2 regions of the Eubacterium ramulus genome follow, and region 2 is predicted to be linked to the other one. Evidence: predicted binding sites of a transcription regulator. Region 2 holds the regulator's gene; the other holds the start of a gene.

Region 1 (12,268 bases), 370 kb from region 2:
ATATCGATACACAGATTTATTTCTGCTTCCACCATACGATTTCACCGGCTTCTTCGGTCTTTCTCAGATCGATCAGGCGCTGATTCTCTGATCCGCGAAACTGCAGACTGATATTTTTTTTATCTTTCATAAATTCTCCGTCTACCAGAACATCCACACAGGATAAGACCGCATCTGTCACTTCACAGCGTGCTCTTCCGGTTCCAATTTCTTTCCCGGATAATTCTTCGTATACATAGCCACTGTAAGCCCATATTGTTTTTTGGGGGAATTCGCGGCGCACTCTTTGTAAAAGCGAAAGCAACACATACTGATGCTCTGGCTCAAAGGGTTCTCCGCCAAGTAAAGTCAATCCTGCCACATACCCCGGCCGCAACGCTTCCATCAATTCTTCTTCCACTTCTTTTGTAAACGGTTGTCCATATGTAAAATTCCATGTCTCCGGCTGAAAACATTCCTCGCAATGATGCGTACATCCAGATACAAACAATGTCACACGTACACCGGGACCATCTGCTATATCAGATTTTTTTATATTACAATAATACATATTCCACCTTCTTTCTCAGCAATGAATCCAGACTATTTCTTCTTAATGAAACTGATTTGTCTCTGGTTGATATTCATACTTAATCAGTGCCAGCTGGTCTGTGATTTCCTGTTCCGTCACACCATAAGCCTTTGCCAGCTCTTCTAATGACGGATATCGATCTCTCAGTTCTGTATTTACTACGCTTAAAAGCATTACCGGATCTTTAGGTAATATCATTTGTCATTCCTCCACGTGAAAATCATATTATTTTCTATTATAATACAATACAACCTTTTATGGCATTTTATTTTGCAAGTAACATTGCCATACCACTCATGATAAATATACCCATTGCCGCAATTATACCGCCACCGACCTGCTGCCACAGCCGTCCAAGATCGGACAACTCACCGTTTTTAAACTGCCACTTTTTCAGGAAAAAATAGCATTCTTCCGGATATATCGCACAGATAATTCCAAGTATATACAAAAACAGTCCAAGAATATTCATATACCATGTGGAAATTGTTTCCTTGTTATCATAGATAATCCTGCACAATGCGTAGCTGTAACGCTCCGCATCCATATCTTGACTAATATTCACACCATCTTCGGAAAATTCCATGTTTCCGTTCTGGAGTACCGGCACTCCATTATCATACAATTCTTTCTGATCTGTATCCCAGCTTCCTGATACAGTCTGATCCGGAAAATAAAATGTAATCTGTTCCTTTTCTATCTCATAGGAAATTTCCTGTTTTTTATCGTGAGAAACAACTGTAAATTCATGATCCGATGTCTGCTCTATATAATTAGATGCATCTTGTTCATACCTTGAGCTGCTTTTTTCATAGAAAAAATCATCTCCCACATATACCCCCGGACGCATCGTTGTATACCCCCCATATCCAAATGCAACTGCTGCAATCAATATAGCAATCACTACTTTTATTGCCTTTTTCCCCTTATTCATAAGCCCCCTCCTTTTAAGAAAGACCATTACGAAACTGTCAAAAACAGTAATTCTATAATGGTCTCTTTTTTCAATGCAATTAATTTTCAACGCATTTATTGAATAATTTTTTTGGTGGTACAAATCCCCGAAAAAAATTTTTGGGTTTTTTGGGTTTGTAGATTTTTTTGGGTTTAAATAATCCTACAGATGAAGCACTCTCTCTTTGATTTCCTGCGTTCTTCCCTGATTCCAGAACTGCGTGCCGATGTAACCGCAAGTACGGCGTGCCACATTCATCTTATCCTGATCATGATTTCCGCAATTTGGGCATTCCCAAATCAATTTGCCATCTTCCTCTACAATCTGAATTTCACCGGTATATCCGCATACCTGACAGAAATCACTTTTGGTATTCAGTTCTGCATACATGATGTTATCATAAATGTACTGCATTACGGAAAGTACTGCATCCAGGTTCTGCTGCATATTCGGTACTTCCACATAACTGATGGCTCCACCCGGAGACAGTTTCTGGAACTGAGCCTCAAATTTTAATTTTTCAAAAGCATCGATATTCTCTGTTACATGAACATGATAACTGTTTGTAATATAGTTTTTATCTGTCACACCCGGAATCAGTCCAAAACGTTTCTGCAAACATTTTGCAAATTTATAAGTTGTGGACTCCAGCGGGGTGCCATACAGACTAAAATCTACGTTGTGCTCTGTCTTCCACTCGCTGCAGGCATCATTCATATGCTGCATTACTTTCAGTGCAAACGGTGTCGCACTCGGATCTGTGTGGGATTTACCTGTCATATAGCGGACACATTCACACAATCCCGCATATCCGAGAGAGATCGTAGAATAACCATCATGAAGCAGTTTATCAATAGTCTCGCCTTTTTTCAGACGGGCAAGTGCGCCATGCTGCCACAGGATCGGAGCCACATCAGAAGGTGTTCCCTCCAGACGCTCATGACGGCACACCAGTGCACGGTGACAAAGTTCCAGTCTCTCATCAAAGATTTTCCAGAATTTGTCCATATCTCCCTGGGATGAACAAGCGACATCTACCAGATTGACCGTTACAACGCCCTGGTTGAAACGTCCGTAATATTTTGGCTCATTTGTCACCGGATCTACATAAGGAGTCAGGAAAGAACGGCATCCCATACATGGATAACAATGTCCTTCACCGTTTTTATCCACTTTATTCTCAAACATGATCTTCTCGGAAATATAATCCGGTACCATTCTCTTTGCGGTACATTCTGCTGCCAATCTGGTCAGATACCAGTATTTGCTATCCTCATGGATATTATCTTCCTCCAGTACATAGATCAGCTTCGGGAATGCAGGTGTGATATAGACACCTTTTTCATTTTTTATACCCTGGATACGCTGCTTTAATACTTCTTCGATCACCATAGCCAGATCATCTCTGGTACGACCTTCCGGTACTTCATTCAGATACATAAAAATTGTAATAAACGGGGCCTGACCATTGGTAGTCATCAATGTGATCACCTGATACTGAATCATCTGAACGCCCTGTTTTACTTCTTTCTGTACACGAAGTTCTGCTACTTTATTGATTGTTTCCTCATCTGCCTCAATACCGCTCTGCGCAAACTCGTAAGCAACTTCTTTCCGGTATTTTTCACGACTGACCTGTACAAACGGAACCAGATGGGACAGGGAAATACTCTGACCGCCATACTGGGAACTTGCGATCTGGGCAACCGCCTGGGTAGCCACATTACATGCAGTGGAAAAGCTGTGCGGTTTCTCGATCATTGTCTCGCTGATCACAGTTCCGTTCTCCAGCATATCATCCAGATTTACCAGGCAGCAGTTATGCATATGCTGTGCAAAATAGTCTGCATCATGGAAATGGATCAGCCCTTTCTCATGTGCCTCTACGATATCCGACGGAAGCAGGAATCGTTTTGTAATGTCCTTGCTGACCTCGCCTGCCATATAGTCACGCTGCACACTGTTAACTGCCGGATTTTTATTAGAATTTTCCTGTTTTACTTCCTCATTGTCAAACTCAAGCAGACTTAAAATCTGTTCATCTGTTGAATTGGATTTACGCACCAGTGCTCTTTTATACCGATAAGTGATATAATTACGCGCCACAGAAAAAGCTCTCTGATTCATGATCTGATTTTCTACCAGATCCTGGATTTCTTCCACACTCAGTGCTCGGTTCATGCCTTCGCAGATGGTACGCATGTTGGCTGCGATAACCGCAATCTGCTCTTTACTCATACGCTCTGTTTCTGCCACACTGTCATTTGCTCTGATAACTGCAGAAATAATCTTCTCCATATCAAACTGCGATTCTGACCCGCTTCGCTTAATAATCTTCATTCCACTCGCCCTTTCTTCTCTATCTCAAATCAATCACTGCCCGTAACACGTCTGCTTTTCCCTGCAGCAGCCATGTCAAATGCTGTCAGACAGTTCCACTTTTTACAATTGGTTCCGAGAACCGTTCTTGAACATTGTACAATATCTAGTATGGTTTTTCAATTGCAAATCCTATATATAGTTATTTTCCTACAATATCCACAATTTTCAATCTATGTCTTGACTTTTTCAGATTAGCAGGAACATAGCCTGAATCCAACACTTTTTCCGCTTAATTTTCAAAATATAAAAATATAAAAATAGCACTTTGCACAATTACCGGGGGATCTTCAGCCTGCATCAGCTATATCTTGCAACTGCATGATTATAACTACAAATTGTGCTCTTCATCCTCATATTTTACGCACAAAAAGAGAGGGCAAGAGTGCTGTCCGATCAGGTACTCTTCCCTCCCCTGATGTACGTTCTGTCTGACTCGTTATTATGCTTCCGCTGCCAGTTTTTCAATAGCTGCTTTGATACGCGCAATGGATTCTTCTTTTCCAAGAACTTCCATCAACTCCGTTGCGCCACCCGGTGTCATCTGTTTTCCGGAAAGTGCGGTACGGATCGGCCACATAACATAACCATTCTTATATCCATTTTCTTTTACATAACTGCTGAGCATTGCATACAGTGCGTCATTGCTGTAATCTTCCTGAGCCTCCATCAATGGAAGGACATCTTTCAAAACTGCCAGAGATGTCTCGGCAGTTGTTTTCATCTTTTTATGTGTATACATGGCGATATCATATTCCGGGACTGCTTCAAAGAAATCAATATGCTCTTTGATATCCGGGAAAATCTCGATACGTGTCTTCACCATCTGCGCAATCTTCTTGTAATCGCAGTCGCGGTGTATCACTTCTTTGATGTATGGCTCTGCCAACTCATAAAAAGCATCAAAATCCATCGCTTTGATATACTCGCCGTTCATCCATTTCAGTTTTACCATATCGAAAACAGCCGGAGATTTGCTGATGTGATGGTAATCAAAATTCTCTACCAGTTCTTCCAGAGAGAAAATCTCACGGTTATCTACCGGACTCCAGCCAAGTAAAGCGACAAAGTTTACCACTGCCTCAGATAAAAATCCCTGTTCGATCAGATCCTCGTAAGAAGAATGTCCGCTTCGTTTGCTCAGTTTCTGATGTTCCTCATTTGTGATCAGTGGACAGTGTATATATTTCGGTTCTTCCCATCCGAATGCATGATACAATCTGGTATATTTCGGTGCAGACGATAAATACTCATTACCACGGACAACATGCGTAATGTGCATCAGATGATCGTCTACTACATTTGCAAAGTTATAAGTCGGATATCCGTCGGATTTGATCAGGATCATATCATCCAACTCAGAGTTCGGCTGTGTGATATCTCCGTAAATCTCGTCATGGAAAGTTGTCTCGCCTTCATTCGGTACATTGGCACGGATAACATATGGTTTCCCGGCAGCCAGATTTGCCTCAATCTCTTCTTTGGAAAGATGCAGACAGTGTTTGTCATAGACACTGATTTCTTTTCCGTTGATATTCTGTTTTAAAGAATCCAGGCGTTCTTTATCACAGAAGCAGTAATATGCCTCGCCTTTTTCGATCAGCTGTTTTGCATATTCCATATACAACCCGCTCTTGCAGCGCTCGCTCTGAATATATGGACCATATCCGCCATCTTTGTCCGGTCCCTCATCATGGATCAGACCTGTTTTTTCCAGGGTACGGTAAATAATTCCAAGCGCTTCTTCCACAAAACGCTCCTGATCCGTATCTTCAATTCTAAGTATAAACTCTCCGCCCTCATGCTTTGCAATCAGATACGTGTACAAAGCAGTGCGCAGATTTCCAACATGCATACGGCCTGTCGGGCTCGGTGCAAATCTTGTTCTGACTTTAGCCATAACTCTACCTCTTTCTGTCTATTCTTTACGATCCAGCATCTGCTTTTTTTCTTCTGCGAGTGTGCATTATCTGCACAAAGCGCTTTTATCTGATGAAAAATTCGCTGCAATTTCCTGTCAGATAAAAAATTGCTGATTCGTTCATTTCTATTTCGTAAGCGTTCCTATTATAACCCAATCCGGACATTTCCACAAGGGCAAAAAGAAGGCTGTTGTATCAAACTTCAGCACAGTTTTGGTACAGCAGCCTCAAAGTGTAGAGTGCAGTGATTCTGAGAAGAATATGTCAGCTTTCGCTGACCAGAATCACGCACCAAGTCTCACGTGCGTTCGACTTGAATCTAACTTGTTTTCAGTTCTTTCCAAAGCTGACTGTAATATGCGGTGGTGTCCGCATCCAGTGCTTTGTATACCTCGCATTTTTCAAGTGTCGCTTCACTCGGGAAAATTAGCGGATCCTCTTTTGTCTCCTCATCCAGCTGATCATATACTGCCGTATTCGGTGTCGGATAATAAATTTCTTCGAAATTCTTCATAGCGATATCTTCCCTGCAGAGGAAATCCAAAAACTTCAGTGCTCCTTCATGGTTTTCTCCTTTTTTCATCATCATCCAAGAATCAAACCATACATTGGATCCCTCTTCCGGAACGACATATTCCAGGTCTTCATCATACTCATTGGCCAGATATGCCTCTCCGGAATAGCAAACTGCCAACGCTGCATTTCCGGCCACCATCTCTTCACGGACTTCGTCCACAAAGTATGCTTCCACATCTGGTTTCTGCTCAAGCAACATATTCTGTGCTACCTGCAGTTCCTTATGATTTGTGGTATTCAGTGAATATCCTTTGTATTTTAATGCACACATATAAGCATCCCGGATACTGTTCTGCATAATGATTTCCCTGGCATATTTGCCGTTAAACAGACTATCCCAGCTGGTAATCTCTTCATCTACCATATTTGTATTATACAGGATACCTACTGTTCCCCAAAAATACGGGATACTGTACTTGAGTTCCGGGTCATAGGATTTTGACATCTCCCAATACAGGTCTCCGATATTATCGATGTACTGCATCTGGCTGAAATCAATCTCTTCTGTCTCGCCTTCCTCGATCAACCGCTCCACCATATAATCAGAAGAACAGATCAGATCGTAAGGAATCGTACTTGCCTTATATTTGGAATACATTTCCTCCGGCGTCGTTGCTTCCTCATAAAGTACCTTGATACCAGTCTCTTTCTGAAACTGCTTTAATACTGACGTATCGATATATTCACCATAATTTAATACAACAATAGTATTTTTTCCGCCGGCTTCGGACATATCCACGGAGCTTTCCTCTTCTCCGGTGGCACCACAGCCAACTAAAATTCCGGTCATGGCAACACACAGCGCCATCGCCACCCGCCTTTTCCATTTTTTTATTTTCATGCTGTCACCTTCCCTTTACATTGCTGCCTTTTTCAGCTGTTTCTGACGAATCTCCGGCACAAAATTTGCCAGAAGCAGAACCACCAGCACCACAGCAAAGATCAGTGTCGATAACGCATACATTTCCGGTTTGATTCCACGCTTCAACTCACCGTAGATCATAGTAGATAATGTGTTGATTCCTGCACCTTTTGTGAAATAGGTGACTACAAAATCATCCATGGACATGGTCAGAGCCATAAAGAATCCACTGACAACAGACGGAAAGATCATTGGGAATACTACCCGGAAAAACGCCGTGACACTGTTTGCTCCAAGATCACGTGCCGCTTCATACACACTCATATCCATCTGCTGGAGTTTCGGCAGGATGCTCAGGATCACATATGGAATATTGAATGTTACATGTGCCAGCAGGATGCTGACATAACCCAGACTTGTAAATCTGGAAAACCAGAGCATCAGCGCAATACCGGTCACGATATCTGCATTCAACATCGGAATGTTTCCTATTCCAAGTGTCAGGGAATAACTCCGTTTTTTCATAGCATCAATGCCGATGGCGGCCAACAGGCCGATGCCTGTAGCTATGGCTGCTGAAGCGAAACCAATCGTCAGTGTGTTCTGTAATGCCGCGACTACATCACTGTTATGTAACAAAATCTGATACCATTTCAGTGTAAATCCGCCCCAGACAACCCGGGATCGGGATGCATTAAAGGAGAGAACCACCAGCACTGCAATCGGAATGTACAGAAACGCAATGATCAGTACCAAATAAAATTTCATAAAAAAACGCTTTACCATACGCTGCTCTCCTTTCCTCCGTCATTTTTCACCGTAAACATCATACTGATGAGTACAAAAATCATCAGTGCGATAGACAGACCGGAACCGAGATTCCAATTCATGCTGGTGGAAAATTCCTGTTCAATGATATTTCCAATCAACATGATCTTGCCACCTCCAAGAATATCCGGAATAGCGAACGTGGTCAGCGACGGAACAAACACCATGGTAATTCCACTGATAATGCCCGGCATGGTAAGTGGAATCATGATTTTGGTCAAAACTGCGGACAACGGTGCACCCAGATCGCGGGCTGCCTCGATGACATCCTCATTCAGTTCCATCACCGCATTGTATACCGGCAGAATCATAAACGGCAGATAATCATAAACCATACCAATAACAATCGCCACATTGGAATTCGCCAGATCCTGTCCCGGCAGACCCAATACCCCAAGGATTGCATTAATAATTCCGTTTCTGGACAACAACAACTGCCAGGCCATAATACGCAGTACAAAGTTTACCCACATCGGAAGAATCACGATAATAGCCATCAATCCTTTTTTTCCGATGTTCAATTTCCGCAGTATCACAGCCAGCGGATAGGCCAGCAAAAGACAGACCACTGTACACAGTAAAGCCAGCCACAGTGCAAGCAACAATGATTTCAGATGCACCGGTTCGAAAATTGCCAGAATGTTAGACAGGGTAAATCCACCGTTTCCATCTCCCAGAGCATAAAATACGATCATCAGGATCGGCAGCACTGTAAATCCGATGATCCAGACGATATACGGTGTTGCCAACAAACTTCTCTTATTCATTCTTTTTGATTACCTCCTGTGCAGCAGACACCGGTTTGTGCATAATCTGAATATTTTCCGGCTTCACATACAGACCAATCTCCGTCCCCGGATGATAAGCAATGGTGCTGTGCGCCAGCCACTCATAACCATTCGCCTGCACCTTCATTTCATAATGCACACCCTTAAACAGAATCGAAGTAACAACACCATCCATCATACCTTTCCCTTTTTCAAGGAATTCCATATCTTCCGGTCGGATGACTACATCGACGTTTTCATTCGGTGCAAATCCAGTATCTACACACGGGAACGGACATCCGAGGATTTCCACCAGACAATCCTTAGGCATCACACCGTCAATGATATTACTCTCACCAATAAAATCAGCTACAAACGCATTTTGCGGTTCGTTGTAAATATCTACAGGCGTACCCACCTGCTGGATCAACCCCTGGTTCATAACAATGATCCGGTCAGACATGGTCAGTGCTTCTTCCTGATCGTGAGTTACAAAAATAAAAGTAATACCCAGTTCATTTTTTATCTTAATCAGCTCCTGCTGCATGTCTTGACGCAGCTTCAGATCCAATGCTCCCAACGGCTCATCCAAAAGCAGCACTTCCGGCTCATTTACAATCGCACGGGCAATGGCGATACGCTGCTGCTGTCCACCGGACAGAGACATCGGATGTCGGTCTTCAAACCCTTCCAAATCCACAAGTTTCAATGCATATCTGATCTTATCCTGAATATATGATTTACTCTTTTTCTTCAATTTCAGTCCAAATGCAATATTTTCCCCGACACTCATATGGGAAAACAGCGAATATTTCTGAAATACAGTGTTGATATGACGCTTATCTGGAGACAGATTCGTAATATCCTTACCTTCAAAAATAACCTTTCCCTCATCCGGTGTCGCAAAACCACCAATGATACGCAATGTGGTAGTCTTGCCACAGCCGGAAGGACCCAGCAGGGTCACAAATTCATTTCTTCCTATGTCAATGCTCAGATCATCCAGAATCTTTTTCCCATCAAAAGATTTTGTCAGATGCTGTAAATTCAAGATTGCCTGTTCCATCCCTTTTTCTCCTCATATGTTTTTCAAATTTCTGCTCACACTATCCGGGGCCGGCGGATATTCGCACCCCACTCATCCTATTTACTTCATCGGGCTAAAATGTCGGTGGTGTGCTCACCCAGACAAATTTTGCCGGACGGCTGCCTGTATTTTCAATAAAATGATTCCGATTCGCACGGAAATAAAAACTCTCACCGGATTTTACCACATAGCTTTTGTCTCCCAGATGCAGTCGGATCCGCCCGGAAATCACATATCCGAATTCTTCCCCCTCATGTGGTTTATCTTCCTGCAGCTGCTCCTTCGGCTGTACAACTACCAGAAGTGGTTCCATCTGATTCTGCTGTGCATTGGGCACGATCCATTGGATACTGTTGCCCACTTCATCAATTTTCTCAAAAAAAGCACCTTCGGAATATACGACATGTTCCTCTTCCGTCTCTTTGAAAAATTCAGAAGGTGTCGTTCCGAGACACTCAATCAAATCCAGCAGTGTCACCACGGAAGGTGCCACCTGGCCACGCTCCAGCTGGGATATATATCCTTTGGTCAGTTCCGCCCGGTCTGCCAGTTCCTGCTGGGTCAGGCCATTTTTATTTCTCAGATCTTTAATTTTTTCTCCGATTCTGCTGTTCACATAATTCGGCTCCATCTCTCTCGCTTCCATTTCTGTCAAAAGATTTTTATATTTTCATTATTGCTGTGATTCCATTCATTCCATGACGTTGTCAGATTCTGAATGCTTAACAAAATGTTGACTGTCACTAAACTTTTGTCACGATTTCGATTATACTATTATTAAACAGAAAGTCAACTATTATTGTTATTTTTTACACATTTCTTACTGTACTTTTTCCCGGACAATACACATTTTTCCAGTGGCATTAATAAAAGTATTTTTGGAGCATATATATTGTAATAATCGTATCTCTGAGAAATAAAAAAGGAGAACCCATGAAGGAAAAAAAACACCTGTCCATTCTGCTGCCGGCAACGGTTATCTGTATCCTTGCCGTAACAATTTATTTTCAAATGACCAACGGTACGATTTCCGTCAGCAATACTGTCAACGGAAAAGAACTTCCCATCTACTGCGTAGACACACAGGAACCAAAGATTTCCATTTCCTTTGATGCCGCCTGGGGCAATGACGATACCTCACGTATTCTGGAAATTCTGGCCAAACACAACGTACATGCCACGTTTTTCATGACCGGCGGCTGGGTAGAATCTTACCCGGATGATGTCCGGGCAATCTATGAAGCCGGACACGATCTTGGCAATCATAGTCAGAACCACAAAAATATGAGCCAACTCTCCGACACGGAGATTCGGGATGAAATCATGTCTGTCCATAAAAAAGTAAAAGAGCTCACCGGCTATGAAATGTTCCTCTTCCGGCCGCCTTATGGCGACTATGATAACGAGGTCATCACCGGTGTGCTCTCCTGTGGCTATTATCCAATTCAGTGGTCCATCGACAGCCTTGACTGGAAAGATTATGGCGTTGATGATATCATCTCCCGTATCTGCGACAGCAAACACCTTGATGGCGGTGCCATCATCCTGTGCCATAACGGGGCAAAATATACGGCAGATGCACTGGATAACCTGCTGACACAGCTTCAGGAAAAAGGGTATCAGCTTGTCCCTATCTCAGAGCTCATCTACCGGGAAAAATATCATCTGGATGTGACCGGAAAACAGATTGCTGAGTAAAGCAGACGTCAAAATTTCGTTCAGTCTTTCCATTCACTGCCCTCATTCAGTCCCTGTTCCGTCAGCCATTCATCTTCTGTTTCCAGGCAATGCACATTACCACTTTCATCTTCCAGGATTACTAGGCATTTTAATTTTTCTCCCGGCATCCGTTCCTCACAGCCAAAATCTGCCTCTGCAATCTGCTTAATTTTCCACATATCATTCCTCCTGACTGAAAAAAGTCCCCGCTGCGTATTACTGACTGTAATATAACCGGGGACTTCCTTCATTTTGTAAAACGGACATTCACAATCCGATTTCGCGATTTACTCGTAAAGCGTTCAAAGCCTTGCACCGCATTTGGGACAAAACACAAAATCTTCTGTCGTTTCATATCCACAGTTCAGGCATCGTTTATAGTCGGTATAACTACTTCTTCCACTTCCCAGCTTTTGCAAATGTTCCGCCAAAATCCGTACATTCTCGCCCCGTTCTATCCGTCTGCCAACTTCCCTGTCAAGTTCATATAACGTATTACAGCAGCTTGTCTGTACATAATAATGCCGATTCCACTTGAAACATGGAATAAAAAACAGTGATAGAACGGTATAGGTCATAAATACCTGATAACGCCCATAGCA
Region 2 (12,268 bases):
ATCATCGGTTTTTATTATAAAATATTCCTTTCCCGCAGAATCGGTGCAGAAGGACTTGGAATTTACCAGCTGATATTTCCGGTATTTGCCCTGATCATCTCTGTATCAGCCGCCGGAATCCAGACTGCGATCTCCCGTTACTGTGCCCAATGCAGACAGAAACGCCAGGCCAGAGCCTATCTGAGTGTCGGACTGTCTGGTTCCCTGTTGCTATCTGCCAGCTGTGTCTGGATCATATGGCACTACGCTCCGCAGATCGGGCTTTCCCTGCTGGAAGATGTCCGGACAGTCCCGCTGCTCCGCATCATGACCCTTTCCCTGCCTTTCGCCTGTATCCACGCCTGCATCAACGGCTACTATTATGGTCGAAAAAAAGCCGTCATCCCGGCTATTTCACAGATTCTGGAACAGGTCATCCGTGTCGCAGGCGTCTGGCTCGTGGCTGACATCCAGATGCAGCGGGGACAGCTTGTGACACCACAGATTGCAGTCTGGGGCATTCTGTTTGGCGAACTTGCTTCCTCTCTTTACTCCGTCACCATGGTCTGCTTTTTTTCAGAACGCACGGAAAATAAAAAGACAGTACCAAATCCATCGGTACCGCCTTCTTCTATCCGGCTGACAAAAATTGCAAAGGATCTGTGCTCTATGGCAGTTCCTCTCACCTGCAGCCGTATTTTGTTAAGTTTATGTCAGAGTGCGGAAGCACTGCTGATCCCGATCAAACTCCGGGATTTTGGTTATGCAAACAGTGATGCCCTGAGCGTCTATGGTATCCTGACCGGCATGGTTTTTTCCACCATTATGTTTCCGTGCGTGCTAAGTAATTCCCTGTCTGTTATGCTGCTTCCGGCCATCGCAGAAGCGAATAGCCGGAAACAGTATAACCTGGTGCAAAAAGCCATCCGGAGAACCACACAGCTGTGTGTCATTCTCGGTCTTGTGTGTACCTCCGGATTTCTGCTGTGCGGAAACTGGATCGGCATCCATCTGTTTCACAACACACTGGCAGGTATTTATGTGCGCACCCTGAGCTGGATCTGTCCGTTTTTATTCCTCGCAAGCACACTGTGCAGCATTTTGCACGGACTTGGCAAGGCTACCCTCACCATGCTGATCAACCTGGCTGGTGCCGCCATCCGCATTATATTTGTTTTCGCAGGAATCCCCCGCATTGGACTGAGTGCTTACCTCTGGGGCATGCTGGCCAGCCAGATTCTGATCTGTGCGCTCGCATTTTTCTGTCTGCATCATGCACCTGAATATGTACCTGAGAAGTGAAGCTGAACGCATATTTTTCGGTAAAGCGGACATTCGCAATCCGCTTTCGCTACTTGCTCATGAACGCAGTCGCTTTGCGACCTGTCAGTGGGAGCTTTTAACTCCCACTGACATAAGCATCCCCCGTATCCACCGCTTAGTGCTCTACGCACTTGAAGCGGGGGAATGCTTATTCTGCGTTCATTCTCCGAAGACTTCTCCCAGACGTTCCATCGCTTCCACGATCATACTGCGGGGACTTGCAATATTGATCCGCATAAACCCTGCACCCTCCGGTCCGAACATAGAGCCCTCATTAAACCAGATTCTTGCATCTTTCAGGATTTTCGCATTCAGTGCTTCCGCAGACAGTCCATATTCCCGAAAATCCGCCCAAAGCAGATAGGTTCCCTCCGGCTCGATGAGATGGACTTTGGGCAGATGCTCTGCCAGATAATCACGGATGTATGTAATGTTTCCCTGCAGATATACACGTAATTCATCCAGCCACTGTGCACCATATTCATATGCTGCCTGGCAGGATACCTGTCCGAACAGGTTTGCATCGGAGTAAAATACTTTGTCCATCTCTGCCTGGAAGGTCTTTCTCAGTTCCGGATTCGGGATCATAATATTGGACAGCTGCAGTTCTGCCAAATTAAATGTCTTACTCGGTGCCGTACAGATCACTGCATTGTCTGCATATTCACTCAGTGTACCAAAACTGGTGTGATGATATCCCTCATATACAAAATCACAGTGAATCTCATCCACGATCATGATGACACCATGCTTTTTACAGATTTCGGCAGCCTGACACAGTTCTTCTTTTGTCCAGACACGGGACACCGGGTTATGCGGGCTGCAAAGCAGAAACAGTTTTACCTGTTCTTCTGTGATCTTGCGCTCCATATCTTCATAATCCATGTGATATTTTCCGTTTTCCATAACCAGTGGATTATTCACCAGTTTTCGTCCGTTTTCTTTTACCACATTGGTAAATGGATGATAAACCGGGCGCTGGATCATAACGCTGTCCCCCTCTTTTGTGTAAGCACGGACTGCTGCTGCCAGCGCAAATACCACACCCGGAGTGACGATCACCCAGTCTTTTTCCACCTGCCATCCAAACCGCTCAGAAAACCAGTTTTTCAATGCATGATAATAGCCGTCACCCAGCATGGAATAACCGTATATACCACGATCTGCCACTTCTTTTAACCGTTCTTTCACTTCCGGAACCGTCTCAAAATCCATATCTGCCACCCAGAGTGGTAACGTATCCGCCGGTAATTTTCTTTTTGCAATCATATCCCATTTATAACAGTCCGTTCCATGACGGTCTACTATTTTGTCAAAATCGTATTTCATACATCCTCCTTAATCCTCGTCAAACAGAAAACGGAGCGGATATTTACAATCCACTCCGTCATTTAAAAAATAGTTCGCTCTGCTCACTTCCTGTAACAGCGGATATTCGCAATCCACTTCGTTACTTGCTCATAAAAAATAGTTCGCTCTGCTCACTATTTTTTATACTCGTGATAAGTACTCGCCTGTTCTTGTATCAATCTTGATTACGTCTCCCTCATTTACGAATAACGGAACGTACACAGTAGCACCTGTCTCAACAGTTGCCGGTTTTGTAGCACCTGTTGCTGTATCGCCTTTGAAACCTGGCTCTGTCTCTGTGATAACAAGTTCAACGAACATCGGCGGCTCAACTGCGAAGATATCTCCGTTGTGAGCAAGCATTGTAACTGCCTCGTTCTCTTTTACGAATTTCAGAGCATCACCGATTGCATCTGCACTCAGAGCGATCTGATCATATGTCTCTGTATCCATGAAGTAATATAAATCACCGTCATTGTACAGATACTGTTTCTCAGATCTGTCAACGTGTGCTGTCTCTACATCCTCTGTCGGACGGAATGTTTTCTCTACAACACCACCGGTTTTAATATTTTTTAATCTTGTTCTGATAAAAGCTGCGCCTTTTCCAGGTTTTACGTGCTGGAAATCATCTACTCTGTATACATTGCCTTCCAGCTCGATTGTAACACCTTTTCCGATTACCTTTCCTGCGTTTGCCATTCAAAAATCCTCCTTGTATGTTAAGACTCTCGGTCTTTTCTTCTATTACCACAAATATATGGTAATTATTACTTCTATCTATTCTATATGAAAAACCGTGATTTTTCAACCTTTTTATAGACTATTCCTCAATTTTATGGATCATATCGATACGTGTCTGATGACGGCCACCCTGGAATTTGGCATCCAGCCATGCATCCACAATTGCTTTTGCAGTCTCACTGCCTACAATTCTGGCACCGAAAGCAATGATATTTGCGTTGTTATGTTCTTTTACGAGACGGGCTGTTACCGGCTCAGAACATACTGCCGCACGTACCCCTTTTACTTTGTTTGCAGCGATGGAGATACCGACACCGGTTCCACAGATCAGCACACCACCGTCCGCTTCACCTGCTGCTACCATACGTCCGGCTTTCTCGCCGTACTCCGGATAATTACAGCTGTCATGTGTATCTGTACCGATATTGATCACCTCATGACCTTTCTCTTCCAGATATGCCTTGATCTCATTTTTCAGTTCTACTGCTGCATGGTCATTACCAATTACAAGTTTCATTGTTCTTCCCTCCGTTTTTTCATTTATCCTAGGATTGATTCCTGTCACCGATATCATTTTCATATTCACTGTTTATGTCCGTGACAATCATTTCTCACTCTAATATACTTTTATGTGTCTTTCTGTATCTGCGGTAACCGATCAGCACAATGGCTTCCAACCGCCGTTTTAAAACAATCTGAATTTCTTCCTTCCAGTGGATTTTCTTTACCATTATGGATGGAATTCCTGTCCGATTGGCACCAAACACATCGGTAAACATCTGATCTCCGATAAAAATCGTATTGCCCTTCTCCGTATGCATCTGCTCCATAGCTTTCTCATAATTTTTTGTTGATGGCTTATGCGCATCATAAATATACAGAGAATGCACAGCATCCGCAAATGGTTTTACCCGCGGCTCCTGATTATTAGAAATCAGGCAGGTGGCAAATCCAATCTCATGCAGATGTGCAAAAAGCTGTTTCGCCTGATCATTTGCAGGTGCTCCATGTGTTACCAATGTATTATCAATATCAAAAATCAATCCCCGGTATCCGGACCGGTACAACCGGTCAAAATCAATCTCATATGTAGAGGATACATACAGATCCGGATAAAATTTTTGAAACATAAACCACCTCCGTATTACATGCATAAATTGATGTTTGGGTTAAAAGATGCCATACGAATTGTTTCGTACTCCACAATTCTAACCTCATGAATTTTATTTATCCAACACTTTTTTCAGTTCTTCCACGAACGAATTTACATCTTTGAACTCCCTGTAAACCGATGCAAATCTCACATATGCCACTGCTTCCAGATCCTTGAGCTTATCCATCACCAATTCCCCGATGACACTGCTTGGGATTTCTTTTTCTTCCATATTGAAGATTTCAGTCTCCACCTCATCAATAAGCTGATTGATCTGGTTAACGGACACCGGGCGTTTGTGGCAGGCGCGCAGTACACCATCCTCGATTTTTGAACGGTTATACTGTTCTCTGGTATTGTCTTTTTTTATAATGATCAGCGGAATAGTCTCCACCTTCTCATAAGTCGTAAATCTCTTTGCACAATCATCACAAAGTCTTCTCCGGCGGATGGAATAATTATCATCTGCCGGTCTGGAATCAATGACTCTTGTATTATCGCTGCTGCAATAAGGGCATTTCATCGCTCTTTTCCTCCGTATTTATAAAATTGCTTAAAGTTTACGCAGACATTTTTCTGCACAAATGTCTACCAGTATTACATCCGGTCCGATCCGAACAATTTTTTTCCAGTCTATGACATATTCCGTGTCACAGCCTACCAGATGAAACCACTTCGGAGGTCCCTTTATGATCATCGCACATATCTGTCCACTGCATTCGTCAAATTTCAGATCACAGACACATCCCAGACATTTGCAGTCAGAGACATTGATAACCTCTTTTTTTGAAAATTCACATAAACGCATCCTGCACTTCCCGGATTTTTTTGTTCTTTTATCTTATTCACAGTTGCCAGGAACGTGCATATGATACTGTTTTATGCAGCTATGCTGCTGATGCATCAGATTATTTTTTTATATACGCTTATTCTCTTGTGAACTACCCATTGTTTAAAGCCAATAGGCATCCTGCTTCAATCGTTTTATACATTGAAACGGAACAGGATCACATCGCCGTCCTGTACCACATATTCTTTTCCTTCCAGTCCTACCAGACCTTTTTCACGGGCTGCAGCCAGTGAGCCGCACTCCAGGAGATCTTTGTAGTTTACAACCTCGGCACGGATGAATCCACGCTCAAAATCAGTATGGATCTTTCCGGCTGCCTGCGGAGCTTTGGTTCCTTTTTTGATGGTCCATGCTCGTGTCTCATCCTCACCTGCAGTCAAATAACTCAGCAGACCAAGTAAGCTGTAACTTGCCTTGATCAGTTTCTCCAGACCGGACTGTTTCAGTCCCAGATCTTCCAGGAACATTGCTTTCTCATCATCATCCAGTTCCGCGATCTCCTGCTCAATCTGTGCACAGATAACAAATACTTCAGAGCCTTCCTCTGCAGCCAGTTTGCGTACATTTGCCACATGCGGATTGTTTGCGCCGTCATCAGCCAGATCATCCTCGGATACGTTGGCAGCATAAATCACCGGTTTTGCAGTCAGCAGATTGTAAGAAGCAAACCATTCCTGATCATCTTCATCATCGCCTACCTCAAAGGTTTTTGCCAGCTGACCATCCTCCAGATGTGCTTTGATCTTCTCTAACAATTCCAGCTCTTTTGCCAGTTTCTTATCCATTCTGGCACCTTTGCTTGTTTTGGCGATACGGCGCTCCAGAATTTCGATATCAGAAAAGATCAGCTCCAGATTGATGGTCTCAATATCACGGGCCGGATCTACACTTCCATCTACATGAACAACATTTGGATCCTCAAAGCAACGTACCACATGTACAATTGCATCTACTTCACGGATGTTTGCCAGAAACTGGTTTCCGAGTCCCTCACCTTTGCTGGCTCCTTTTACCAGACCTGCAATATCTACAAACTCAATAACAGCCGGTGTCACTTTCTTGGAATGATACATATCTCCCAGTAATTTCAAGCGCTCATCCGGTACTGCTACGACACCCACATTCGGGTCAATGGTACAAAACGGATAGTTTGCTGACTCAGCACCGGCTTTTGTCAGTGAATTGAACAGGGTACTTTTTCCTACGTTTGGCAGTCCCACGATTCCTAATTTCATTTTCTCTATTTCCTCCTATAAATCCTTTGATTTCAAGGGATTTCAGCATACTTATTTTTGCAAGTGGGCCATTTCGTGGGCCATTACATTGCCACAAGTGCTTCCTGCTACCAATTCCATTTTTTTCTTTTCTTCCTCGGTAATATGAACTGAATGATACCCTTGTCAAATTCTTTTCTTTTTAAATCTTTTCCCATATTTCAGCTTCTTTCATAAGAAGCCCCAATACAGTACCTTGTATTATACCATAGCATTTTATCTTTGTGAATATTCATTTTCATCTAATCTCCTGTCAATGCACCTCATTCATAATCTAAAAAGCGCCGTATTGCTACGACGCTTTTGTCTTGCATAGAAGCTATTCTGTGAGATAACTGATACAGCTATGTGCTGCCACATTTCCTTCTCCCACTGCTTTTGTATACTGATACGGACGACCGGTGCAGTCTCCCGCTGCAAAACAGCCGGGCAGATTTGTTTTCTGGGTGCGATCCACTTTGATATGTCCATTCTCAATCTCTAATCCGGAAACGAGTTTGGAGGGCGCAATGGCATTGCGCAGACAGAAAATGCCGTCAAGCTCCAACACCTTTCCGCTTTTTAACACGAGACCGGTTACCCGGTCACTGCCCTTTATTTCCAACGGAAAGTCTTTCGAAATCGTAACATTCTCTTTTTTTATCTGACTGTCTGAAAACATTGGAAAATAAGTTACCTTTGCTGCCAGATCTGCCAGATATTCTACTTCATGCTCATATTTTGGATCATTACACAGTACTGCGATTTCCTTATCCTTGTAGAACATACCATCGCAGGTAGCGCAATAACTGACACCCCTGCCGAGTAACTCGTCTTCACCCTTCAGCAGTTTTGCTGTCATCACACCCATGGCAAGGATCAGTGTTTTTGCCTCGTAGACTTCATTGTCTGCCAGTACCATGTAATACGTTCCGACTGACATAACATTTGTCACTGTCTTTTCTGTAATATCCAGACCGGCGCTCTGTATGTGATCTGTAAAATGAGAAAACAATTCCTGTCCGGTCAGCTCCGGAAATCCCGGATAATTTGTAATTTTTTCTGCTTTCTGCACTTTATCACTCAGATTTTTGGAACCGAACCATACAAAACTTTTTTTGTAAGTTTTCAGGTTCAATGCTGCAGATAAGCCTGCCGGACCGGTTCCGATAATAATACAATCATACATGTTTGCGCTACCTCCGTAATTCTTTTCCTCAACTTAATCACATTTTTTTCTTCTGTAAATCACAGAAACCACAGTTCTTCTTTCGTCGTTGAAATCGACGCCGCACCTGCATCCAATGCAGCAATAATATCCTCTTTATCGGAAATCAGACCGCCTGCAATCACCGGAACGGACAGTGTTTCTGCCATCTGGCGGATAACCTTTGGCATAACACCGGGCATCAGTTCCACACAATCCGGACGAATCGCTTTTGTACATTTTTCCACATTCTCATAGGCTGCGGAATCAATAACAAAAAAACGGTGCACGGTGTATAGCCCAAGTTCTTTTCCACGGCGGATCTGTGGCTGTTTTGTGGAAATGATTCCATCCGCATTTGTTTCTTTTCGAATATAATCCACACTGATCTCACGACTGGAAAGTCCGTTCACCAGATCCATGTGTACAAATGCAAGTTTCCCTGCGGATTTAACACGATCTACGATTTCTGAAATGGTGCAGACATCTCCGAATAAAATAAATACGATGCTACTCTCGGACTGACAGCAGCGTGCCAGTCCCTCCCTGTCTCTTGCCGCTGCGATCACCGGACAATCTTCCAACTGTTCCTGAAATGAATTCTGAAGCATGCGTTTCTCCTGTCTTCTTCCCTCTGACTGATACTAATAGCGATTTGTGTCCGCTACCATCTGTAAAAATGGGGCATCACACTTCCGACATTTTTACTGACGTTTTTCAACAATAAATAAATAACTTCCGTTTTTCTCCTGAATGCAGAATTCCTGCGCCAGACGGAACTGTGGATGCAGACGCAGCTGCTTTTTCACCAGCCCCATCTCTCTGGAGAAAAAGATCATGCGGCCATCCTCTGTCAGTACCTCATCGGATTTTTCAAAAAATCTGCGGTACAACACATCCAGTTCCGGTTTTGTCAGATTGCCAGCCGGAAGATCTGTGACGATCTCGTCAAATTTATAGTCATGCACAAAATCAAAATAATCACGATTGATATAATTTATCTGCATTCCTGCAATTTTGCTGTTCACCCGTGCTTTTTCAACAGCCTCCCCGAAACTGTCAATGCCATAAGCATTTCGTGCCGGCACCAGAAACCGGCGCTCGATCAGTAATGTTCCTACACCGCAGAACGGATCCAGAATCTGTGCATGCTCCTTCAGATACGGTTTTGCCAGTGCCAGCAGTCCTGCTGCCATAGTTGGTTTCATGCTGGCTGCCACATAATATCTGCGGTAGTCAAACCGGTGATCCGGCAGAGTATACAGCTTAAGCAGCGGTACAAATCCACCCTCACGGTTCTGCAGCAGACGAATTTCAACTTCATAGTGGGAAGTAGAATTGATCAGCTTTCGTGCAAAAGCCTTCTCAATGGCTGCTGCTGTCTGTCTGGAAAAACTGCTCCGCTCCTCAAGAGCCATTCCGCCGGACACACCGATCCGAAAATAGAACGGTGCTTCTCCCTTATGTGTCTCTGCAAGGATCTGCAGCAGATCCGAACCTGCCAGCTGCGCTGCCAGGGTTTCCGGTTCAGAAGACAGGACATGTTTCTCTGTCTGTGTATGAATGACAAAAAGCAATTCCTGAAACGTACGGATCTTCATCGTATCTTCAAAATCAGATACTATGGTACGGACTCCGGATTTCAATATTTTTTTCTTCCCGGTCACTTGCTCTGCCAGCAGATCCCGAAATGCCGGCAATGTTAAAAGCAACACTTCACTGGAACGGTTCCATCCGTTAAACGTATGTTTTTTCACGCCTTTTTTCTGAAGGATCAGTTCCTGCAATGCATGCAGCTCTGCCTGGGTATGCTTCTTTTCCTCTTCCGGAGCATCATATTCTGCCAGTTCCTGCAGCCGCTCTTCCAGCTGAGGCAGATACTCGCTGCAGTCAATCGCAGAAAGTGCCTGCACATAAGCTTCCCGGACAAACAATTTGTCCTCTTCCTCATAAGCATCCATCAGCACATCCAACGCATCCTGACAATGTAATTCGCCGAGAATAGCTGCCGCATTTTTCCGCACCTTCGGGTCTTCATCCACCAGGCATTTCATAATTTCATCCAGACGGTTTCCGGTCATGGTGAGAAACACCTTTTTCTTTGCTTCATCTTTCAATTCTTTTTTCAGGGCAATCAGACTTGCTCTGCGGTCTGTCCCTTTTTTTATTTTTTCATAAAGTTCTCTCATCCATTTTCTCCCGTGTTTTGTGTTCCTGTATTGTTTTCTCCTGCCTGGATCGCTGTATCCACATCTGCCTTAAACTGCTGCCAGGCATCCTCATGCTCCACATAATACAGCGGGCAGAGTTTTCCGGTCACATCATAATGCCGGATCACTTGTTCTGACGTCAGTCCGAATTTGTTGCACAGCCATGCTGTCAGACGTATCACGGACTCATAGGTCTCCCGGTTAAAGGATCCGTCATCCTTTTCGTAACAACATTCAATAGACAGGGTATCACTGTTTCTGTCATTAGAAGCATAGGCAATCTCCGCCGTCGGTATGCACTGCACGATTTCACCTTCCAGACCAACGATAAAATGCGCACTGGCTTTTGTCGTATGTGTATCTTTCAGATTTTCAAAGTAGTTCCGGTTTGCGATCGCTGTTGCTCCCGGATTGGCTGTATAATGGATCACGATACCGTTTACCTGTGTCAGAGCCGTCCCCGGTCGTGAGTACGGATTGACTGTCAGCAGTTCCACATCCAGATCCGGCCGGCTGCCATCAATGGCAGAAAGTCCTGACATCTGCTGTGCCGCATTCTGCGTCTTCTGATGCTGTGCCACACCGAAAATCACAAGAAGAATCACGGTCAGCGTTCCCAATGCCATCCAGACCCTGGACAGATCATACCGCTTCTTTCTATTTTTTCGTTTCTTTTTCTTAGTTGTGCTTTTCTGTACCTTCTTCTGTACTGCCATCGTCTCTGACTTCCTTCATCTGCCAAACTTCGCTCTATGCCAAACGATATCCCGTTTTATCAGTTGTTTTTAAAATAATTACGTGCTGTCTCCAGTGTCTGTGCCAGTTGTTCCTGCGTATGTGCCGCAGAGATAAACATTGCCTCAAACTGCGCCGGAGCCAGGTAAATGCCATGATTCTGCATATAATTGCAATAATCCGCATATGCCTTTGTATCTGACGTCTTGGCAGTCTCATAATCATATACTTCCTGTGTAGTACAGAACATACTTCCCAGAGAACAGATATGGTTTACCTGATATCCTCTGCCGCTCTCATCCACGATTTTCTGCAGTTCTGCAAAGAAAGAATCGGCGGTTTTATTTAATTTTGTATATACTTCTGGATGTTCTTTTAAATAAGTCAGCTGTGCAATACCTGCTGCCATCGCCACCGGATTGCCGCTTAATGTTCCTGCCTGATACACAGCTCCCACCGGAGATACCATTTCCATGATTTCCCTGCGGCCACCGTAAGCACCTACCGGCATACCTGCACCGATGATTTTTCCAAAAGTGGTCAGATCCGGTGTCACACCAAAATGTCCCTGTGCTCCGTCTGCCTGCATACGGAATCCTGTAATTACTTCGTCAAAAATCAGCAGTGAACCATATTTGTCACAGATATCACGCAATCCCTGTAAAAATCCTGGTTTTGGTGGAACCGTACCCATATTTGCTCCCACCGGCTCCACAATGATCGCCGCAATCTGCTCACCATACCGGTCAAAACAGTCCTGCACGCTCTCCAGTGAGTTATAATCTGCTGTTACAGTATCCGCTGTGCAGCCGGCCGGAACGCCCAGAGAATCCGGAACACCTGCTGTCATGACACCAGATCCGGCTTTTACAAGCAACGCATCGGAATGTCCATGATAACAACCGTTAAATTTGATGATTTTGTCTCTGCGTGTAAATCCGCGAGCCACACGCACGGCACTCATCACAGCCTCCGTACCGGAGTTTACCATACGCACCATATCAATAGATGGAACCATACTGCAGACCAGCTTTGCCATATCTACTTCAATAGATGTCGCTGCACCGTAGCTTAATCCGCGTTTTGCATACTCCAGCACTGCATCCAGCACCAGCGGATGGTTATGTCCCAGGATCATCGGTCCCCAGGATCCGATAAAATCAATGTATTCGTTATCATCCTCATCCCACATCAGCGCTTTATCTGCTTTTTTGATAAAACGCGGTGTGGATCCGATCGATCCGAACGCACGGACCGGAGAATTAACGCCACCCGGAATATATTGTACGGCTTCTTTAAAAAGCGCTTCTGATTTTGTGATTGCCATTATCCGATTCTCCCTTCATCCATGCATTTTGCAAGTTCTTCTGCAAAATAGGTAATATAAATATCGGTGCCTGCGCGGAATGCAGATACTGCCATCTCACACATAATGGAAGTTTCATCGATGAAACCTGCTGCTGC

Evidence for each region. Region 2 encodes NrdR, which represses ribonucleotide reductase genes. Its sites were predicted from a motif close to CACNANATNTNGTG; they were not measured.
Region 1: a site for NrdR is predicted at 4,004-4,017, ahead of nrdD (anaerobic ribonucleoside-triphosphate reductase). Genes of this name have one in related genera too.

Annotation. Positions count from the first base shown of each region.
Region 1 covers NZ_CP173382.1:2,219,922-2,232,189, forward strand. Annotated here, with positions in the region: gene nrdG (anaerobic ribonucleoside-triphosphate reductase activating protein) at 17-550, opposite strand; gene ACIRUQ_RS10425 (DUF4250 domain-containing protein) at 593-769, opposite strand; gene ACIRUQ_RS10430 (hypothetical protein) at 837-1,505, opposite strand; gene nrdD (anaerobic ribonucleoside-triphosphate reductase) at 1,689-3,866, opposite strand; gene gltX (glutamate--tRNA ligase) at 4,348-5,805, opposite strand; gene ACIRUQ_RS10445 (PotD/PotF family extracellular solute-binding protein) at 6,147-7,244, opposite strand; gene ACIRUQ_RS10450 (ABC transporter permease) at 7,260-8,033, opposite strand; gene ACIRUQ_RS10455 (ABC transporter permease) at 8,045-8,860, opposite strand; gene ACIRUQ_RS10460 (ABC transporter ATP-binding protein) at 8,853-9,926, opposite strand; gene ACIRUQ_RS10465 (helix-turn-helix domain-containing protein) at 10,021-10,593, opposite strand; gene ACIRUQ_RS10470 (polysaccharide deacetylase family protein) at 10,881-11,645, shown strand; gene ACIRUQ_RS10475 (hypothetical protein) at 11,666-11,845, opposite strand; gene ACIRUQ_RS10480 (zinc ribbon domain-containing protein) at 11,969-12,268, opposite strand, start outside.
Region 2 covers NZ_CP173382.1:1,852,724-1,864,991, forward strand. Annotated here, with positions in the region: gene ACIRUQ_RS08835 (polysaccharide biosynthesis protein) at 1-1,281, shown strand, start outside; gene ACIRUQ_RS08840 (MalY/PatB family protein) at 1,462-2,631, opposite strand; gene efp (elongation factor P) at 2,794-3,354, opposite strand; gene rpiB (ribose 5-phosphate isomerase B) at 3,476-3,913, opposite strand; gene ACIRUQ_RS08855 (YqeG family HAD IIIA-type phosphatase) at 4,008-4,526, opposite strand; gene nrdR (transcriptional regulator NrdR) at 4,620-5,072, opposite strand; gene ACIRUQ_RS08865 (YlmC/YmxH family sporulation protein) at 5,103-5,357, opposite strand; gene ychF (redox-regulated ATPase YchF) at 5,534-6,634, opposite strand; gene ACIRUQ_RS08875 (NAD(P)/FAD-dependent oxidoreductase) at 6,993-7,841, opposite strand; gene ACIRUQ_RS08880 (glycerol-3-phosphate responsive antiterminator) at 7,901-8,470, opposite strand; gene ACIRUQ_RS08885 (HEAT repeat domain-containing protein) at 8,564-10,048, opposite strand; gene ACIRUQ_RS08890 (N-acetylmuramoyl-L-alanine amidase family protein) at 10,045-10,785, opposite strand; gene hemL (glutamate-1-semialdehyde 2,1-aminomutase) at 10,845-12,131, opposite strand; gene hemB (porphobilinogen synthase) at 12,131-12,268, opposite strand, start outside.